Regions from separate parts of the Paenibacillus marchantiae genome, predicted to be linked through region 4. Evidence: a T-box and tRNA genes for the amino acid it is inferred to sense, from the RefSeq annotation. Region 4 holds a T-box; the other regions hold tRNA genes.

Region 1 (5,467 bases), 2.8 Mb from region 4:
AATAACTCGAATATTGGGTTTTAATAGATGACAAAAAAGTAACTACTGTTTCAAATGGAGAAAAATTGGATAATTTATTGGCTTTCTCACATTTCGATTAGACGATACCTATAGGTTAAGACAAAGAATTTGTTACATATTGTTGCAATTATTGACAAAATTCATTGTTTTGCATAGAATTCTTTTTGTATAATCCACTTATTGGATGAAAAGAAATAATTTGGGTTTAAAACAAATATAAGGAGGGTAGACGCTCAAGGAAAACAGTTTGCAGAAAATGAATTGGGGAGTGTTCTAAACGATGTTGAAGGCACAAGCAAGGTTTGCATCTTTGGTAATGGCATGTACAATGATTTTCTCTGTTGTCGGAATGGTATTTCAGCCTGCTGCTAAGGTATCTGCTGCAGACGCATCTGGAACGACAGCAAGTATCTCAGATATTTTGAAGAATCAACGTCCTGACGGGGGATGGAAGAAGGATTACAAAGAAACAAGTGGTGAGTGGGCCAAATCTACGATTGATAATAAAGCTACATACTCAGAAATTAGAAGATTAGCCAAGGAATTTAAAAAGACAAATGATCCGCGATATTCGGCTGCTGCCATCAAAGGAATCAACTTTTTGTTAAATATGCAGTACTCCAATGGAGGATGGCCACAAGTATACCAGAGCTCAGGCTATCACAAACACATTACCTTCAACGACGATGCCATGATTAATGTCATGTACATGCTGGATGAAGTAGGTGCACGTAAAGGTGATTTCTCATTCATCGACAGCTCTCTTGCGGATCGCAGTAAAAAATCAGTTGCCAAAGGTGTAGATGCTATTCTCAATACACAGGTTGTAGCAAATGGTAAACTGACTGCATGGGGACAGCAGCATGATTCCAGCTCCCTAAAACCTGCAGGAGCAAGGATATATGAAGTGCCTTCTCTAAGTGCTGGAGAGAGCAGTACGATTGTAAAGTTTTTGAAAACAAGACCGTCGAACTCGAAAATTAAGGTTTCCATTCAAGCGGCAGAAGCCTGGTTCAACAACGTGAAAATTACAGGATACAAGTATGTCAGAGAAAACGGAGATAGCAAACTCGTAGCTGATTCAGGTGCATCGCCAATTTGGGCACGTTTTTACGAAATTGGAACGGATAAACCGATCTTCGTAGGACGTGATGGGGTTGTGAAATACAAACTCAGCGATATCGATAAGGAAAGAAGAGGCGGGTATGCCTGGTATGGCAACTGGCCTTCAAAGATATAATTTATAAAAAGCTTTATCATTGAAGGCGAAATTATATTTTTTTTGTTGACACTAATTACCTGCACATGTTATATTATCTCTTGTCGCCGCGATATAATTTCTCGGAGATAAGACATACGCGGTCGTGGCGGAATTGGCAGACGCGCACGGTTCAGGTCCGTGTGGGCTAACCCCCGTGGAGGTTCGAGTCCTCTCGACCGCATCATATGTAACACGAAAAAGGTTCCTAGAATGGCATTGCTGCCACTCTAGGAACCTTTTTTATTTGTTTACAGATTTTGATCTTTGCTTTTCCTGATTCTTTTCAACCCATTCCCTCGGCTTGAGCAAAAATGAAGTTTCCATTTGTTTATTTATCCATTAATGGAAATATGTTTGTTCTGCGACGGTTTGCCCCTATATTTCAGGTTAATTGTACGTAAAATACCGAATTGTACCTATCTTGGGAATGCCTCATCCACTATTCTCTTCTCGTGTGGAAGCGCTATCAACAGGAATTTGAATGACCAAATTCAGAGGGGGTAGGGATAATTTGAAACGAATCGGAAAAAGGATGGCAATGTGTTTCATGGTATTTATGATTGCGGCGGTGCAGTTCGGGATTATGGGAACGACAGGTAATGTGGCACAAGCAGCAGATAAGAGTCTGGCCCAAAAGCCGTATATGGGTTGGAGCAGTTACAGCATGCAGGTATATGACGGGCCGGGTAACTGGACATCGGCCGAGAGTATAAAGAAGCAATCGGACGCCATGCGTGAGAAGCTTCAAGCCCATGGATATGAATACATTAATATTGATGCTGGCTGGAACGGTGACGAAGATGAATACGGCCGTCCTATTCCGAGTACTGTTCTTTATCCAAATGGATTTCAGGAGGTCATTGATTACGTCCATAATAACGGACAGAAGATCGGAATCTATCTGATTCCGGGATTATCAATCACCGCCTATGATAAAAATCTTGAGGTTTATGGGTCGGGCGGGGCATGTCGTATGCAAGATATTGCAGTAAAACCGCTCGTTGTTATGGATGCTTGGGATTCGTACACGTACAAAATTGATTTTTCGAACCCTTGCTCACAGAAGTACATTGACTCCATCGCGGATCTTCTTGGCGAGTGGGGTATCAACTTTGTCAAATTCGACAGTGTGACGCCAGGATCGGGAATCAATAATCTGAGCCGGGATGCACGTGGTGATGTGGAGGCATGGTCCAAAGCCCTGGACAGAAATAACATCTGGTTTGAGCTTTCCTGGGCGCTTGATCACAATTACGTGGACTTCTGGAAAAAGTATGCAAACGGCTGGAGGATCGACTGGGACGTTGAAGCTTACGACAGCAGTAAGGGATTGACCGAATGGTCGAGTATTTCCCGCTTGTTCCCCATCGCTGCCCTCTGGTGGCGGGATGCAGGTCCCGGAGGCTGGAACGACTTCGATTCACTGAATGTCGGGAATGGCTCGATGGATGGTCTGACCAAGGTTGAGCGGCAAACGGCCACGACCTTCTGGTCTATCTCTTCAGCACCGCTTTATACAGGTGATGATTTAACAAGGCTGGACAGCTATGGATTGGAATTGCTTACTAATGACGAAGTCATTGCCGTCAATCAGGCTGGACGTCCAGGCCATCCGGTTTCCATGGAGACCAAGCAGCAGGTTTGGTATGCCAATAACGGAGATGGTACTTACAGTGTAGCCTTGTTCAATTTGGGCGACCAGAGTGCGGAGGTAAAAGTCAAATGGAGCGATCTTGGCCTCAACGGTCCGGCTTCTGTCCGTGATCTCTGGAGCCATTCCGAGCTGGGGAATTTTAATCATGAATTCAGTGGCGGCGTGCTAGAACCCCATGCTTCCCGGATGCTTAAAGTAACCGCACTGAACGGCACATCAGCCGTCAATGACGATGATACAGGCATGCTCTATAGCGGGGATTGGCAGCGCAACGGGGGCAAGGAGCAGACAGATGGGAGACAGGATCTGAGCATAGCGATTACGGATTCCTCTGGCACTGGTCCAGCGAATAGCAGTCAAGGGGGTGCCTTGGACGCTGAAGCTGACAATGCTGCAAATTCAATCTCTGTGGAAGATGCCACTGTTACCAATGAGGTCTACATTAATGATGATGACAGCAGTATTAAATACACGGGCTCATGGAACTCCAATACCGGCAGAAGTTACGGTGATTACAATGGCGATGTGCATTTTACTGAAAAAGACGGCGATTATTTTGAGTATAGTTTCACGGGCACAGGCATTGAACTGCTGACGGAGAAGGATAAAGACCAAGGAGACATGATTGTCACCCTCGATAATGGAGCATCTGAAACTGTAAACGCCTATACCAGTGGAGAAAGGGAAGTCCAGCAGGTTTTGTACAGCAAACTTGATTTGGACAACGGCCCACATACCTTGAAGGTGGTCAAGGGCTCGGGCCAGTATATGTTGCTGGATGCGCTTAGAGTAACCATGGAAATTCCTCCTGGAGGGCAGAACAGCACCATTAGTCCGACCTCTGCAAACTTTGACAAGGAGACGGAACAACAGAAGGATGTCACCGTGAGGCTGTCCTTGAACGGCAATATGCTGACCGGCGTTGAAAATGATGGGGTGCTGCTCAGTGATGACGACTACACGGTGGTCAATGACAAGCTGACTATCAGGAAGCAGTACCTCACGCAGCTGCCTAAAGGGACAACGAGTCTAAACGTAATCTTTAGCGCGGGTGATCCCCAGTCTTTGGCAATAAGGATCAGCGATACTACGGGCATTCGATTTATAATGATCAATAACGACGATCCGGCAATCAAGTACAACGGCTCCTGGTCACGAAGCACTGGCAGAGGTTTGGGTGACTATAAGGACGATGTGCAGTATACCGAAAAAAACGATGATTCTTTTGAATACACCTTCAAGGGAACGGGGATCCAGTTATTTACGGAGGTTGACCAGTCACAGGGAGACATGGATATCTATGTTGACGACCAATTCAAGGAAACAGTCAGCGCCCATCGTAACGGTCGGCTGGCACAGCAGAACCTGTACAGCATATCGGGGCTGCCGGATGGGCAGCACACGCTCAAGGCAGTGAAGAAATCGGGGGAGTATATGCTGCTCGATATGCTCAAAGTTGAGCTTCCGAATCTAATTAATCCGGTAACCGCGGATTTCGACAAGTCAGCTTCCGCTCAGACAGACATTGATGTGACGCTGCTGCAACAGGTGGAAAGCTTCAGTGGTATTACTAACGGATCACTTGATCTGGTTCCGGGGTCCGATTATACAGTTGCAGGGAACCGAGTTACACTGAAAAAATCGTATCTTGCTGCGCAGTCAGTGGGGACGCTGAACCTCAGCTTTGCCTTCGGCGGTGATTATCTCAATGATGTGCATTCCACGGTGGTGGACGGGGATTCTTTCGAATACACCTTCAAGGGCACTGGAATAAGTATGATTACACCGACTGGACCAGAACAGGGCGAAGTGGACATTTATGTAGACGGACAGCTGGTGCAGACCGTGAACGCCTACAGTCCAAGCCGGCAGATTCAGCAGGAGATTTACAGCATTTCAGGACTGGCAAAAGGCCAGCATACACTCAAAGCTGTGAAGAAATCCGGTGAGCTCATGCTGGCCGATCAACTGAAATTTACTGTCCCTACTGGAAACGGTGAACCAACGAATCCGTCGAATCCAGGTGGTCCATCCAATCCAAGTGGACCATCGACTCCTGTCGTCCAGCCTTCAGACACTTCTGTGCCTGCGCCAGCTCCTGAATCTGGAAATACAGACGGGACAACAGGAACAGAGGGTGGTCAAGATATTCCGTACAAGGCGTATATTCAAGGATATCCGGGCGGGTTGTTCAAGCCGGATAACAAGCTCACCCGTGCAGAGATGGCAACCATACTCGCAATGGTATCTGAGAAAGAAGGCACAGGATCTGCTGTTGTATTCAGTGACGTTAAGTCAGAATATTGGGGAGCCGACGCCATTGCTAAGGTAAGCAAGATGGGGTTGATGAATGGTTATAAGGATGGGACGTTTAAGCCAAATCAGCCATTGACTCGTGCGGAGATGGCCACTCTTGTGTCCCTTCTTGGTCCGGCTTCCGAGAATTCAGGCGATGGATTCTCGGATATCGGTAGTCACTGGGCCAAGGAAGCCATTTTGAAAGCGCAAAGCGCAGGCATTCTGAGAGGCTA
Region 2 (5,467 bases), 2.9 Mb from region 4:
GATCAACCGTAAATATTTGGGAAAAGGCGTCCGTGTTAAACGATTCCGAAAACCGACACGCTGTCAAATCCGCAACCGTGTTCTTCTTGCCGTGCTGATGGCCAATGATATCAAGTTGTCTCAGCTCGCCGAAGATCTATCCATCTCTTCACGCAGCGTCAGCGCGTGGGTGTATGAAGGACGGATACCCGGCAGTACCAATTTGGACAAGGCATGCCAATTGCTCGGCTACCCGCGCCACATTCTTTTTAATGAAGAGGTGGTACGCAAAAGCCCTGTCATTTGTCAGCCCGAGCCTTCCCGCTTCATGAAGCGTACGGTGACCCGTTCTCCGGTTAGCAACCGTATTCTAACAGGCTTGTGTATGGTCCATGATTTGTCGGTGACAGATGTCAGCCACTGGATCGGGGTTCACCCCGGCACTTTCCGCAAATGGCTGCATCAGGGAACGCTGCCTTCTGCTGCGTTTCAGGAACAAGCGGAACAATTTTTCCGCATCCCGAAAACTATTTTGTTCGCAGATGTCATCTTGAAAGATCGCCACAATAACTAAATTAGCGAACAACCAAAAGGCTCTGTCCTCTCCCCATTGGGAAAGACAGAGCCTTTTTAAAATACCACTTTCATCGTACAAATTTTATTAGGTTACCATTTCTCCAGTCGGGTGTACTCAGCATCGTCTCTCAGGGGCAATAAGCGGCCCTCCTGCCCTCCAAACAGCTTTGGATGCATCATTCCCTTCATTCCCAGTCACTCCTTAACCTGGGCCGGTACAGCGTGCTCTCTGAACGAGGCGAAAATCCCATTGTCGAAATGCGTGACGACTTATACCCATATGTGCCTCATTGATGATAACCAACCAGTCCATTAAATCATGGATCATTTAAAGAAATATAACTTCGTCGTTAGCTTCATTTTCATAATATATTTGTACGAACAATTTAACACAACACTTTATATAAAGTATAAAAAAAGCCTGTCCCTTAAGGGAGTAGGCTTAATTCAAACTCTAATTCAGCTCGTATAACGTTTGATTTGATCTATCCTTATCTCTTGTAAGACCGTGTTTTTCAAAAATTCATGTGATTTGTTGCTATCGAATTAAGCACAAGCACCTCTAGCGCAAACAACAACACTTCCTTGTCTCGTACATTACAGGATCTACTCATAATTTGTACGTACAACTAAATCCATAAGATAACACTTGTTCATATTATTTTTCCCATCCTTATTTCGAATCCACGTTTAGAATCTCGTTGATATATTTCAGTCCCGTATAACGATCACGAAGCAAATGAGCTGTGTTGAAAGCATGTTCCACCATCTCCATGGATACACCTAGTTGTTCAGTCGTTGTAGGTCCCCCAACTTGCTCAAGCCAAGCTATAAGCTGAGATGCATCCGGCAGATTATTGTATACCTGGAATACCGGCTCGTCGGATTTTTGTGCAAGATCTTTGTATTTTATGGTAAGCAGTGCACAGGCCACTCCCACCTTGGCACCATGCAAAACAGGCTTGTGCCCTGACTCCATCAGATCCATCTCCCACCGATGAGACAGATGATGTTCTCCACCGGATGCCGGACGAGAATGATCAATGATTAGCATGGAAATGCCGGAAGCAATCAGCGCATCGATCAATACACTCACACCATCGGCCCGTCCTTCAGCGATCCCTTGTACATGCTCCACACAGGAAGTTAGTGCTTCTTCTGTCATGCGATAAGCTACGGGGCAGAACGGTTCTCCACCCAGATCCCTGGAAACCACCCAGTCCGCCAGTGATGTATATTTACCAAGCATATCTCCGAATCCGGCTGCATTCATCTCTTGGGGGGCTTGCTCCAAAATATCGATGTCCGCAAAAATAGCTTTAGGCGGTACCGCCTGGAAAGTCTGTTTGACGCCGCTTACAATAAGAGGTGCACCCGCTGAGGTAAATCCGTCAACCGAAGCTGCTGTAGGCACTGACAGAAAGGGCTTGTTCATTTTGGAGCAAACAAATCGCACCAGATCATGAATGGTCCCTGAACCAGCAGCAATGATCGCCTGACTTTCTTGTTTCACACCGAGCAGTACCTGCACAATCCCACCCTCATCGGCGATCACGTCGCCTGCTTTGTTCTCTGGTATGCATATCTCATCCACATGAACGCCCGCTTCTCGGATGTTCTTTACCACCTCGTGTCCCGCTGCCGGACCTGTAAATCGATCATATACCACTGTTACATGTCTGTACCCTTGCTCGGACAAATAGCCAGGTAACCGCTGAATAGCTCCATGCTCCAGATAGACCTGCATTTGCACCAACCGATGATCATGCCCACAAGTACAATTTTGCGCTTCTTCGTTCCATACGGCAATTCGCTTGTTCATATTCATCCGTTTTTAACCTCCCTTAAGAAATATCATGCATAATTACATGGTTAAAACCACAAAATGAAAAAAGGAAATAAAATGTGAGTATTTTCCTGATCACACTTTACTTCCTGTATTAAAAATTTGCAAACCCCAAACTCACATTCCCAAGCAGGTGAACCTATGAAATTAACCAAAGAAATAGGAATTTCTCTCGGATTTCTCGCAGGAACGACATTTGGCAGCGGCATCGCCTTTTTGTTTCGCTTCCAGGCATATGAGGTGATGGCAAGTGTTGCGCTCTTTGGTATTGCTGGAGCGATTGCAGGCCTATGTGTGCAACAATTCATTTTCAATAAATAAAAAAACAAAAAAAGCTCGCGAATTGCCTTTAGAGCAATTTTGCGAGCTTTTTTCTTCGATGCGGTCGAGAGGACTCGAACCTCCACGGGGGTTAGCCCACACGGACCTGAACCGTGCGCGTCTGCCAATTCCGCCACGACCGCATAATATGTATCTTCTCATCATGGATGAAAAGTACTCCGGTCAAGCAATTGCTTGTTTTACCGTAATTAAGAGTATACATGCTCTGTAATAAGTTTGCAATACCTTTTTTCCAAGCTGCAATGAATAGGACATATGTCCTTTTTTAACCCCATCAAACTCCCTATCGTAGACATTAAGCAGATCAAGTGTCCTGTTGGACACGCTATACCTTGCATAGAAAAGGGGAGTTTTGCATGACGATCAAGAACACAACACATGAACGTATTGAAGAAGGAAAACGCAGCATTCACTGGACGGAAATGCATATGCCCCTGCTCGGGGAATTGAAATCCCATTTTGCCAAAGAGCTGCCTTTTGCTGGTTTAACCATCGGTATATGTATTCATGTAGAACCTAAAACAGCTGTATTATGCCGCACACTCCAAGCAGGTGGAGCCAACGTTGTATTGACTGGCAGCCCGGGTACAACCAAAGACGCCGTCGCAGCAGCTCTGCAAGAAGAAGGCATCACGGTATATGGTCAACGTGCGGACAGGCGCAATGAGCACCTGCAAAATATCCAAAGTGTACTTGGTCACCAACCCCATCTCCTCATGGATAATGGAGCTGATCTGGCGCGTACCTTCATTCAACAGTATGATACTAACTCTCTTATTGGTGGTACGGAGGAGACAACGACCGGGGCCAATCTTCTGCGTGAAGAGACGGATGAGAACATTCCTTTCCCCATCATTGTTATTAATGATAGTCCACTCAAACGAATCATGGAAAATGAACATGGTGTCGGACAGACCATTATTGAAGGTTTCATGCGTACTACAAACCTGATTCTGCCTACACGTCGTTTCGTCATCGTAGGTTATGGAACCTGTGGACGAGGCATCGCCAAATATTTGCGGAATCTGGGCAGTCAGGTCGTCGTTGTTGAAACCGATCCGATTGCCGGTCTGGAAGCGGCGCTGGATGGGTTCAGAGTGGCACGATTGGAGGATACATTTGCATTTGCCCAAGTGTACATTACTGTCACTGGCCGTCCTAACGCCATTCTGAAGGAACATTTTAATCAAATGAATGATGGAACGATCCTCGCCAATGCCGGACATTTTTCTTGGGAGATGGATCTGGAAAGTCTCCGTCAGGAGGCGGAGCATACGGAACAACTGACAGCGGATATCGAACAATTTACATTAACCAACGGACGCCGACTCATGCTACTTACTCAAGGCGAGATGCTGAACCTGGCTGGTGGCAGCGGCAACCCTGCCGAAACGATGGATCTAGGCTTGTCCCTGCAAGCCGCCTCCCTCCTATATCTTGTACAACAACGCCAACATCTCACCCTAGGACCACAGCCGGTTCCTCATAGCGTTAACAACACCATTGCCGGACAGATGCTGAAGCATTTAAGCTACAAAATCTAATCATTAAAAATGGTGATATGAATTTAAAGGAGAGGTCCGTATGAGAAAAGCCAAACTTTGTTTTATCGGTGCAGGATTCCATGCATCCACGAATATATATCCATCTGCTGTTGAAGCAGGAGCAGACATTCAGGCCATCGCCACCCGCAGTATTGAACGGTCCGAGGCGGCTCTCCTTCGTTTTGGGAGCAGAGGGAAAGCCTATGACAATACTCAGCTGATGCTGCAGAATGAAGACTGTGACGGCGTCGTTGTTGTGGCGCAACCAGAGGATCAGACAGCACTTGCCCTTGAATGCATCCGGGCTGGCAAAAATGTATACGTGGATAAACCCCTCGGATGGAACGCTGCCGAAGCTGCTGCTGTGGCTGAAGCTGCCCAAAAGGCCGGTGTGGTTGTTATGGTTGGATTCATGAAACGATATGCGCCGGTCTACATGAAACTCAAGGAACTGATTGATGGTGGATCATTGGGGAGAGCACGTTCTTTCCAAATGAAATTTGCTGTAGATAGCACACCATTCTGCAAGGATGAGGAACAATTCATGAAGCTCGCTGCCATTCATATGGTCGATCTGATGCGTTTTCTGTTCGGGGAAGCCGTACAGGTCACAGGCACAACGGTTAAGGACGGAGAACATATTAACCAGGGCATTTCCCTGAAATTTGATCATGGTGTGGTGGGCAGTGCCTACTTTGTTGGCATGAGTGCATGGTCACGCGAAAGCGAAAATGTACTTGTCACCTTTGACAACGGATTTGCGTTAGCAGATGAAATCAACACGCTTACGGTTCATCAATCTCGTACAGGGGAAAACCTTCCCTGGAAATCCCTTGAGGAGCAGGATACTGTTTTCACCCCGTCGAGCTCTCCCATGTCAGGGGCTTATCGCGACCTCTACTTACGAGGATTTGTAGGGGAGATGGCTCATTTTATGGAATGCTGTCAGAACAAATCTGATCCACATTCCAGTGGTAAGGATAATATTGAAACCATGGCGTTATGTGATACCATTCTGGCGTCGCTGATCTGACATTCATATGATATAAGACCAATCATTTTATACAACTAGAGAAGAGGAAAGAAGCACATGTTAGACGCCGGATTACTTATCATTCGACTTGTTATTGGTTTCATTATGATGGGTCATGCATGCAAGAAACTGTTTGGCTGGTTTGGT
Region 3 (5,467 bases), 3.4 Mb from region 4:
TCGGGGAAGCCCACAGCTCCATGAAGGTGCCTCAAAACGCTGCTTGGTGGAAAAAGTTCCTTGCTTTTGTTGGACCGGGTTACCTCGTTGCCGTTGGATATATGGATCCTGGGAACTGGGCAACGGATATTGCGGGTGGTTCACAATTCGGTTATACGTTATTGTCCGTTATTCTGATTTCGAACTTAATGGCAGTTGTGTTACAGTCTCTCGCTGGCAAGCTCGGGATTGTCACAGGACGGGATTTGGCGCAAGCCTGCCGCGAACGATTCAGCATGCCTGTTGTGATCGTATTATGGATTTTGTGTGAGCTTGCGATTGCAGCCACTGACCTTGCCGAGGTTATTGGTTCAGCCATCGCGCTCAAGCTGCTGTTCAACATCCCCATGTTATACGGCGTCATTATTACCGCTGTCGATGTACTGGTCATTCTTTTGCTGCAAAATAAAGGCTTTCGCGCATTGGAATCCCTCGTAATTGTACTAATGGCTACCATCGCCCTCTGCTTCGGGATTGACCTGTTTCTCGCTAAACCAGATATGGGTGGCGTCATGCATGGTTTCGTACCGAATGTCGAGATTTTGCAAAATCCGGCTATGCTCTACATCGCCATCGGGATTATCGGTGCAACCGTCATGCCCCATAATCTGTATCTGCATTCTTCCATTGTGCAGACCCGTCAGATTGAACAGACGCCAAAAGGAAAAAAAGAAGCGATTCTGTATTCCACCATGGATTCAACCATCGCTTTAACGCTAGCTCTGTTCATTAATGCAGCCATCCTGATTGTGTCTGCTGCCGTGTTTCATAGTGCGGGTATGACCCAGGTGGCGGAAATTACAGATGCTTACCATCTGTTGACACCTCTGCTGGGAACCACCATCGCTAGCATCCTGTTCGGTGTAGCCCTGCTGGCTTCAGGCCAAAACTCAACACTCACCGGCACGTTGTCCGGACAGATTGTAATGGAAGGCTTCCTGAACATTCGTATTCCAGCGTGGCTTCGTCGACTGGTTACACGTCTGATCGCTATCATCCCGGCCGTCATCGTAACAGCCATTGCTGGAGAGCACGGAACAGAAGAACTGTTGATTCTTAGCCAGGTTGTGCTGTCTCTGCAGCTACCCTTTGCCGTCATTCCGCTGGTAATGTTTACGAGTGACAAAAAAAGCATGGGGGCTTTTGCCAACAAGCTGTGGCTCAAAATCATCTCCTGGATCATTGCCGGAGTTATCGTTGTCCTGAATGTGTATCTGATTATCCAGACCATTCTGTTGTTCTAGGTTAAACGGAATTACGCCGTATTTTGTCTAACTCAAAAAGGCTGATCAACTCAAGTAACGTACCCCTTGAGACGATCAGCCTTTTATATGTTAGAGCAGCAGCCTAATTATACCGAATAGTTCATAAATACTGCTCTTATTTAGTTGTCTGAATTTTGAGTTACCATTAACAAAGGAAGAAGTTCCTCCAGTGATTCAATAGTCCAGTCTGGACGCTCTGCATCCGCAAGCTCCGGCTGGAATCTGCCATAACCCTGCAAAATCCGGATCGTGTGCATACCCAGCTTCTTAGCCGGAATAATATCATTATCAATCCTGTCGCCGATCATGACCGCTTCCTCAGGTTTGCATCCCGCCTGTTTCAACGCTACAGCATACAATTCAGGATCAGGCTTGGACACTCCTTCTTCAGCCGAACAGGCCAGCACATCCACATACTTGCGCAAGCCGTAGCTATCCAGCCGATTTTCCGTCCCCGGACTCTGATTGGCAATGATACCAATCTTATAGTTTTGCGACAACGTCTGGAGAACAGCGTCGGCTGACGCGAAGGGGCGCTCAAGCTCTTTGCGGAACTTCAGCTTCTCCTGTATCTGTTCCCGGTGCCCCTCGTCGCTGATAAGGGTACGAATAGCCAATTTCATCGGCCATTGCTCGTAATTTCGGTAGGAGGCGGCAAATATATCTCGCACCGTCTGCATCTCCACCTGATAACCAAGCGCACAAGCTTCACGAACGAACTGACCGATAATATCATCTACCGGCTCCCATTCGTCCACGAGCGTATCCCCCACATCAAAGAACAACCATTGTATTCCACGTACATCCGGCACGCCTATTCCTCCTCGTTAGCCACAGGAAATCCATATCCCTATTTCCCAAACCATAAAAAAGAAGACCCACCAACATGCATGAGTCTCCTCAAGTTTCCGTTTATTTATGATTTCAATTATAACAGGCAGCTGACACTGGATCAATCACAGGAATAGTACTAGCCACTAGCCATTCAGTAGAAACCCAACTTCCCCATTCAAGGAATATACAATACGGTCTGCTCCCATTCCCCGATAGATCCCTTTGGGGTGGCTTTGTTCCGTAATGACACACAGGGACTTGGATGTCCAGGAGCGGCAGATCTGTAAATATCGACAGGTCAGGTTTAGGCTATTTTCAAAAATAAAAACATTGCCGACACTACCTTGCGGCAAAAACCATTTCTGAGCAGCAGCTGTGTTCATGCGAATGACATGCTCCACACCGATTCTCCGGAGCCTGCGCTCTTCCCCTGCACTGTTGGTCAGAACGGCAAACGGCATTTTTTTGTACATCAGCAATTTGATAAATTTACGTCCTGCTTCATTTGGAGCAGTCACTAAGATCATCTCTTTATCCATCATTCGTTCCTCCCTTGGCGTGAAAAGACAACAAAAAAGAAGCGTGGGGGACCAAGGCCTCCCGGACGCTTCTTCAATAATCCATAGCAAAAAGACACTATGAACCAGCGTACGGCTTGTTGCCTCTCCCTTTAACGCTTACGAGGTTAGCTGACGGATTCGGGCGCGAGAGTCGCCCTATTTCCGGCTGTCACCGGAAAATTCACCCCATGGATGCCTACTGTCCTGGACAGTTCATCCTGTTGGTTCCCCCGTTTCCCACCCATGAATGAATGGAAACTCAGCGATTAAAACATCGTTCTTTTATAATCATTAATCAGAGCGATATTATCGTTTGTTTCGTTTTTCATGTAAAATTTAATTTAAATTGGAATTACGATATGAATCATACACCCGTGCCATATTGGTGTAAAGTCTGCGCAGATCACCGAATCGACGGATTTTTGCCATTTCACATCAATAATAGCGCTTACAACGTATCCATTCTCTACCCATCTCATCAAAGCTCTCTAATTCTCTCTTTAGCGAAATTCAGGTAGCAAATCAGTCACAGATCATACACGACAGCTTCAAATTGAGTTAAAAAAGCAATATTAATTTTGCATTATTTAATTGTAATCAATATAATAGAAGAAAGAAGAATATGAAATGGAGGCGATTTTCATGTCAGTCTACGACTACAAAGTAAACACCCTTCGCGGTCAGGAAGTTGAAATGTCCAACTATCGTGACAAAGTACTGCTTATCGTGAATACAGCAAGCCAATGCGGCCTCACACCTCAATTCAAAGGTCTGCAAGAGCTTCAGGATAAGTTTAAAGACTCCCCATTCGAAGTTCTTGGTTTTCCAAGCAACCAGTTTGCACAGGAAAAAGGCTCTTCTGATGATATTGCCGAGTTCTGCCAGATGAACTATGGTGTTAGCTTCCCGATGTTTGAGAAGATCGATGTGAATGGTTCAAGCGCTCACCCTCTTTTCCAGCACCTTACCAAAGAAGCGCCAGGCGTACTCGGCTCCAAAGCCATTAAATGGAACTTCACCAAATTCCTTGTGGATCAGAACGGACGTGTTCTGAAACGGTATGCTCCCAAAACAACACCTGATAAAATTGAAGCGGACATCAAAGAATTGCTTAAATAACAAGTAAAGGCCATCCGACCCAGCAGACAGAATGAGCATGCATTCAGGGGAAACGGGTGACCTTTTTTTTGTCTGGCCCATCTGTACTGTAAATAAAACAAAAAAAGAAGAAGCTTCCCATACGGGAAGCTTCTTCTTTATCGTTCTTATGATGCGGTCGAGAGGACTCGAACCTCCACGGGTATACACCCACTACCCCCTCAAGATAGCGTGTCTGCCATTCCACCACGACCGCATGTCGTAAATAATCGGCAACAAAATTGATTATACCCGGTTCATGTTTAAAAGTAAAGCATTTTTCTTAATATCATTTTAACTGCGCTTTTCCTTCCATAAATCGTATAATCTCGTCATTTTCTCCTACGAAGTGCATATGATTAAATTTGATCTCGTTTGTATACCCGATTAGGCCGATCACTCTACTTTATTTGTATTACCATCCTTCACATCCTCTTAGTATAAAGTAACTCATAAAGTTATATAAAATAACACTAAATAGATTTAATATTCAAAAAACAAAGAAACTATTGACAAAAAGCGGATATTTATGTGAATATATATATCATATAATTCGGATTTACAAACATAAAGCGAACCAAAAAGGAGTATAAATGTTATTTAACATAACATTTAACGAACGTAGGAGGCGAAAGATTGTGAACCGTGGGAATAAGCTGCTCGATTATGTCAAACTGCTTGATTCCTCTATCCAGGTCGGAGGGTTCACCCATTCCTTCGGTATGGATGCCCATATCGCTGAAGGTACCATTCGTAGTGTTGAAGATCTCGAATCATTCATGCGCTGTCAATTGCATCCCAGCATCGTGCGTCTGGAAGGTATGGCGATTAAAGGCATATACACCGCCGCAGATCACAAGGACGCATGGCGTACAGCCCTCATCGACAAACTCGTTCATGTCCAGCGCACCCCAGTCAATCTTAGAGAACATGCCTCCATTATGGGCAAACGACTAATTAAGCTAGCTCGCGCACTACACCCCTGGATTGATTTTAGCCATCTCGAACAAACGCTGGCTAAGTATGAATCTGTTGGCTGTCTCCCCACTGTTCACGCCTGGATTAACCACCACCTCGAAATCCCTGTCGAGGAGGCGGTCCTTGGTTATCTGCATTCAGCCATGAGTGCCTGCATAACCGAAGCCTCCAAAGTGATTCCCCTTAACACCGATACAACCCAGGACCTGCTGGTTCGCCTGGCCGCAGACCTGGAGCATGAATGGCATACCGTCAGCGCCTCCGCTGCGGATGGACTGGTACAACCAACCTCATCGTCCATGAAAACGTTGTTTCCAAGCTTTCACATGCTTGGAGCAGGGCTTCACGCATACAGAGCCTAATTCCCATCCCCTTTTTCTTCACACAACCCATCTCCTCACACAGTAAAATATAAAAAAACACGCCGCAACCTCATTGCTGGCGTGTTTTTTATGTCATTTATTTTGTCTATTTAACGCATTTACGCCATTTAACATATTAAAATACACTTATTTACGTCTTTTTTAATTGTTAGATGACGCAAATACGTATATAATAAAACATACAGCTCGCATATCTATATATTTTACACCAAGAATAACCAGCTGAACACTACATTCCAACGAGGGGTGAACCCTTTTGAACAAAAAGAAA
Region 4 (5,467 bases):
CCTTGTTACATCTCATTTTCTTCCACACCTCTCCCTGGATTCAAAATAAATCTATTCTGAACACGGGCGGTGCTTCCGAACCGTTGGATTTGCCTGGTAAACCAAGCTGTACTATTTTCATGTCATGTGAAGCAGGTCCTGACGCATACACTAGAGGGAAAGAACTGCGCCATTACCGTAAAGCATGAAAGGAGGCCTGAACAATGAAGGTTGGATTTATCGGAACCGGCAGCATGGGCAGCCTGCTGATCTATGCCTTGATTCAATCCGGTGCACTTGAGCCACGGCAGATCGCCGCCAGCAATAGAACCCCTTCCAAAGTACGGCAGCTATCCCTCCGTTACCCCGGTCTGCATGAATCACAGAGCAACCGGGAAACCGTCATCCGCAGCAATATCATCTTTTTGTGCGTGAAGCCACTTGAATTCAAACATGTCATTGACGACATCCTGCCTGTCGTGAATCCCAATCATATAATCGTCTCGATCACCAGTCCCGTGCAGCTGCGCCATCTGGAATCTTCACTTCCTTGCAAAGTCTCCAAAGTTATCCCCAGCGTTACGCACCAGGTCGGCAGCGGAGCGTCCCTGTGTATTCACGGTGAGCGAATGACTACCGAAGACCGCGCTGTGCTGGAAGGGCTGCTCAGTCATATCGGCAGACCCTATCAAGTGGATGAAGCCTGCACCCGGATCACTTCCGACTTCTCCAGCTGCGGACCTGCATTCATATCGTTCTTTCTGGAGCAATGGATTGAGAGTGCCGTCAAGCTTACAGGCATCAAACGAGCCGACGCCTGCGCTCTTGCCGGCGAGATGCTCCTGGGAACAGGCAAGCTGCTCACCGAAGGAGGATACACCCCGCAAGAACTTCAGGCTCGCGTGGCTGTCCCTGGCGGCATCACCGCACAGGCACTTGCCCTGCTAAAGGTCAGTCTGAATGGGGTTTTTGACAGTCTGATCCAGACGACTCACGACAAATATGATGAAGATTTGTTGAAGCTGGATGAACTATTCAAAGCCGGTGAGATTAACCGGCAACAATATTAACGAGTTTGCCTGGAACGGCAATGACCTTGCGAATGGTCTTGCCTTCCAGTGCCTGTTTCACAGGTGCCAGTTCCATTGTAAAGTCCTGCATGCCCTGTGCGTCCAGATCCTTCGCGATCGTAGCACGGGTTACAATTTTGCCATTCACTTGAACAACAATCTCCACTTCGGCGTCCACCGTCATGGACTCATCATACTCAGGCCAAGCTACGTAAGAGATTCCACCTTCATGACCGAGACGGCTCCACAGCTCTTCTGCCATATGCGGTGCCAGCGGTGACAACAGCTGTACAAAGTTCTCCATTGCTTCACGCGGCAGCGTATCTGCTTTGTACGCATCGTTGATGAAGATCATCAACTGGCTGATCGCTGTGTTGAAACGCAGATGTTCCATATCCTCTGTAACCTTTTTGATTGTCTTGTGTGCAGTCCGCTTGAACTCATCGGTTCCACCATCTGCTGTGATCTTGTCATTAATTGCACCTGTATCTTCATTGATGAACAGACGCCATACACGTGACAGGAAGCGGTGCATGCCCTCAACCCCGTTAGCGTTCCACGGTTTTGTCGCCTCCAGAGGCCCCATGAACATTTCGTACAGACGCAATGTATCTGCACCGAATTCATTGACGATCTCATCCGGGTTAATAACATTACCACGGGATTTACTCATCTTCTCATTGTTGGTTCCCAGGATCATACCTTGGTTGACCAGTTTGTGGAACGGCTCTTTGGTATGCACCACACCCAGATCATACAGCACTTTATGCCAGAAACGAGCGTACAGCAAGTGAAGCACCGCGTGCTCTGCTCCCCCGATATACAGATCAACTGGCAGCCATTGCTGCTGTTTCTCCTGAGAGATCAGTTCCTTGTCATTGTGTGGATCAATAAAGCGCAGGTAATACCAGCAGCTACCTGCCCATTGTGGCATTGTGTTCGTCTCGCGACGTGCTTTCATTCCCGTTTCCGGATCTACGGTGTTAACCCATTCCGTAACATTCGCCAGTGGTGACTCTCCAGTGCCCGAAGGTTTGATCTGGTCAATATCCGGCAGCAGCAAAGGTAGTTGATCTTCCGGCACCGTCTTCATCGTTCCGTCTTCCAGATGCAGAATCGGGATTGGTTCACCCCAGTAACGCTGACGGCTGAACAGCCAATCGCGCAGACGATAGGTTACCTTGCCTTGTCCCTTACCGTTCTCTTCCAACCAGGCAATCATCTTAGCAATCGCTTCTTCGTTGTTCAATCCGTTCAGGAAATCGGAGTTCACATGCGGTCCGTCTCCGGAATACGCTTCTTGTGTCACGTCGCCACCCTGTACAACCTCGATGATGTCCAGACCAAACTGTTTTGCAAACTCCCAGTCACGAGCGTCATGTCCCGGAACAGCCATGATCGCCCCTGTGCCGTATCCAGCCAGAACATAATCGGCGATCCAGATTGGCACCTTCGCTCCGTTTACCGGATTGATTGCATAAGTTCCTGTGAACACACCCGTTTTGTCTTTAGCCAAATCAGTACGTTCCAGATCACTCTTGCGAGCAGCCTGTTCCTGATATGCCTTGATTGCTTCACGCTGTTCAGCCGTTGTAATGACTTCAACCAGCTCATGCTCAGGTGCCAATACAGCATAACTTGCACCAAACAAAGTATCTGCACGTGTCGTAAACACTTTAATAACTTCTTCATGACCCTCAATGGCAAAAGTAACTTCCGCCCCGGTCGATTTGCCGATCCAGTTGCGCTGCATATCCTTGATACTTTCCGACCAGTCCAGCTCTTCCAAGTCTTCCAGCAAACGCTCTGCATATTCCGTAATTCTCAATACCCATTGGCGCATCGGTTTACGAACGACCGGATGTCCACCACGCTCACTCTTACCGTCGATAACTTCTTCGTTCGCCAGTACCGTTCCCAAAGCTTCGCACCAGTTCACAGGCACTTCATCTACATAAGCCAGGCCTTTATTGTACAACTGGATGAAGATCCATTGCGTCCATTTGTAATAGTCAGGGTCTGTTGTGCTGATCTCCCGATCCCAGTCATATGAGAAACCCAGTGATTTGATCTGACGACGGAAATTGTCAATATTGCGGAATGTAATATCCCGTGGATGCTCACCAGTATCCAATGCATGCTGCTCAGCAGGCAGGCCGAAAGCATCCCAACCCATTGGATGCAATACATTGAAACCGCGCATACGTTTGAAACGGGATACGATATCCGTTGCCGTATATCCTTCCGGGTGACCTACGTGCAGGCCTGAGCCGGATGGATACGGAAACATATCTAAGGCATAAAACTTCGGTTTAGCGGGGTCTTCACCCGTTTTAAACGTTTTATTGTCATCCCAGTATTGCTGCCAACTTTTCTCCATGTCTTGTGGCTTATAGCCGTGTTTCGGCTGTTGATTCTCACTCATCTATTGTTCCTCCTCTGGTTATTCGCTTTTATTGCAACAAAAAAACCTCAGCATCCCGTAGCGTTTGCAGCGCTAGGGACGAGAGGTTGAATTCCCGTGGTACCACCCTAGTTAGCGGACGATCGTGCTTCGTCATCCGCTCCCTTTGGACCTGTAACGGCGGTTAACCGATGCGGATTTCCATTCCTGAACCCGAGTGTTAATCAGTCGGTTGCAAGATGGTGTAATCACCGCATTTCTCCAAGGCGAGTTCGTGAAATACTGTCAACCGACTTGCACCAAGCGCCGGCTCTCTGTCATGTACAGGACTCACTACTGATCCTTATCATCGAAATATGTATACGATATGATCGGAAACATTATATAAAAAAGAAGCATTAAAGTCAATATTACACTGTCTGTTGAGTATAAGCAATGCTATGCATCAGTATACACCTTAAGACGACTGGAATCGCTTGATTCCTTCTTCTAGATTATCAATCGACCACTGAATGTGTTCCTTGTTATCGTATTGACGATATGGACACTCGATTCTCAGCGCCAGATCAAAATACAGATCATATAAACTTCTTCTTTTTCGTTCACTGTCTGTTGTAACTGCTCTACCATATCCTTTGAGGAATCCCGGTGTATTATTAAAATGACTGAAATAGTGCTCCATTAAAGGATCTGCCCAAAGGGAACGTTCGAAATCGATAATGGCGGTGATTTTCCCCGCCTCTACAAATACATTCCCATCCCACAAATCCCAATGTACAAGCACAGGCTCTTTGACATCATCCAGCACATCCGAATTCTCTTGAATCAAACGCTCCAGTTCCTCATAACGAATCGAAAATTCCACACCCGCTGCTTTGCTATCTGCAAGCATATCATCCATTAGGCTCATGAAAGCTTCTTTCCACGTTGTATAATGCGATTTCTTTGAAGAAAAGTAACCAAACTTCTCTCCTTTAATTTCATTGATCCGACGATTGTATGCACCCAGCTGCTGCTCTATGGATTCCTGCTCTTCTGCACTGTACTGATCTTTGACTTTGTTATACGGCGTTCCTGGCATGTACTCCATAATAAAATATTCTGCCGGAACCAGGGTGAGCGATGGATCATAGGCCAATACCCGAGGAACGGGTACATCCTGAAGTTCTGCCGCGAGTCGTAGTGCTTCAACCTCAGCAACCATGACATGCTGTTCGCAGCGCATCAGCTTAATGCCATTAGAAGGAGCTATTTTGAGTACAACCTTCTGTCCGTCTTTCTTGGTAATAAAGTAAGCGTGGTTTGCCCACCCGTCAATCATCTCTTTGTATTCTTGGACACCTGTGTTAAAGTGCTGCTGCACAATTCTGTCTAATTGTTCGGAAGTAAGCCTTGTTTTGTATGTACTTTCCATTCTGCATCCCACCCAGAATTTAATTTTTCAGGATTCTACTAATTAGAAAACGTTTTCCATCCAACTATTATGGCTTCCTTTAACCCCACTGGCAATAACTTTTATTACATATAAAAAAACATTCTTATAAACAAAGAACTGCCCTTATACATCATAAGGACAGTTCTTTATCTTAATCCTATTTCACGGCTACATAGAATAGACGCTGTGCGCCTTCTCCCGCCTCTTTCCACTCAAAATCAGCATATACACGTACATCTCTGAAGCCAGCCTTCGTGAGCTCCAGCTTCATCCAGTCCGGATCATACGCACGCTGAACATGAACCTCTTCAAACCGTTGGTACATATCCTTGCCGCTCTCAGCCACACGCGAAAAGATACTTAGATGATGCTCAATCTCACACCGTTCATGATCCATATCACAGGTCCAAATATACGATACGGAGCGTTCGTCCAACACAAATGGTTGCTCCTCTTCGTATCGAATAAGGGTATTCGGATGATGTACATCGAACAGGAATGTGCCCTCCGGCTTTAGCATCTCGTAAGTACGCTGAAAGGTACGAACGATATCCTCTTTTTCAAGCAGATAATTCACGC

Evidence for each region. The T-box of region 4 lies ahead of leuS (leucine--tRNA ligase). A T-box ahead of a tRNA ligase gene usually reads a tRNA of that ligase, here a tRNA-Leu.
Region 1: it has a tRNA-Leu gene. The T-box ahead of leuS (leucine--tRNA ligase) is inferred to sense a tRNA for this amino acid. The anticodon was not compared.
Region 2: it has a tRNA-Leu gene. The T-box ahead of leuS (leucine--tRNA ligase) is inferred to sense a tRNA for this amino acid. The anticodon was not compared.
Region 3: it has a tRNA-Leu gene. The T-box ahead of leuS (leucine--tRNA ligase) is inferred to sense a tRNA for this amino acid. The anticodon was not compared.

Annotation. Positions count from the first base shown of each region.
Region 1 is NZ_CP118270.1:3,381,936-3,387,402, forward strand. Features, by position in the region: gene pelA (pectate lyase) at 302-1,261, shown strand; tRNA gene PTQ21_RS15630 (tRNA-Leu) at 1,380-1,463, shown strand; gene PTQ21_RS15635 (X2-like carbohydrate binding domain-containing protein) at 1,815-5,467, shown strand, end outside.
Region 2 is NZ_CP118270.1:3,293,418-3,298,884, reverse strand. Features, by position in the region: gene PTQ21_RS15190 (helix-turn-helix domain-containing protein) at 1-553, shown strand, start outside; gene PTQ21_RS15185 (sn-glycerol-1-phosphate dehydrogenase) at 1,229-2,383, opposite strand; gene PTQ21_RS15180 (hypothetical protein) at 2,543-2,722, shown strand; tRNA gene PTQ21_RS15175 (tRNA-Leu) at 2,782-2,865, opposite strand; gene PTQ21_RS15170 (adenosylhomocysteinase) at 3,100-4,287, shown strand; gene PTQ21_RS15165 (Gfo/Idh/MocA family protein) at 4,328-5,320, shown strand; gene PTQ21_RS15160 (DoxX family protein) at 5,378-5,467, shown strand, end outside.
Region 3 is NZ_CP118270.1:2,675,513-2,680,979, reverse strand. Features, by position in the region: gene PTQ21_RS12110 (Nramp family divalent metal transporter) at 1-1,283, shown strand, start outside; gene PTQ21_RS12105 (HAD family hydrolase) at 1,424-2,116, opposite strand; gene PTQ21_RS12100 (HAD family hydrolase) at 2,282-2,680, opposite strand; cyclic di-AMP (ydaO/yuaA leader) riboswitch at 2,798-2,973, opposite strand; partial or broken gene PTQ21_RS31490 (glutathione peroxidase) at 3,326-3,604, shown strand; gene PTQ21_RS31485 (hypothetical protein) at 3,733-3,831, opposite strand; tRNA gene PTQ21_RS12090 (tRNA-Leu) at 3,970-4,052, opposite strand; gene PTQ21_RS12085 (urease accessory protein UreF) at 4,474-5,175, shown strand; gene PTQ21_RS12080 (hypothetical protein) at 5,453-5,467, shown strand, end outside.
Region 4 is NZ_CP118270.1:6,231,905-6,237,371, forward strand. Features, by position in the region: gene PTQ21_RS28085 (ComEA family DNA-binding protein) at 1-16, opposite strand, end outside; gene comER (late competence protein ComER) at 204-1,049, shown strand; gene leuS (leucine--tRNA ligase) at 1,030-3,474, opposite strand; T-box leader at 3,546-3,812, opposite strand; gene PTQ21_RS28100 (phosphotransferase family protein) at 3,911-4,867, opposite strand; gene PTQ21_RS28105 (class I SAM-dependent DNA methyltransferase) at 5,046-5,467, opposite strand, start outside.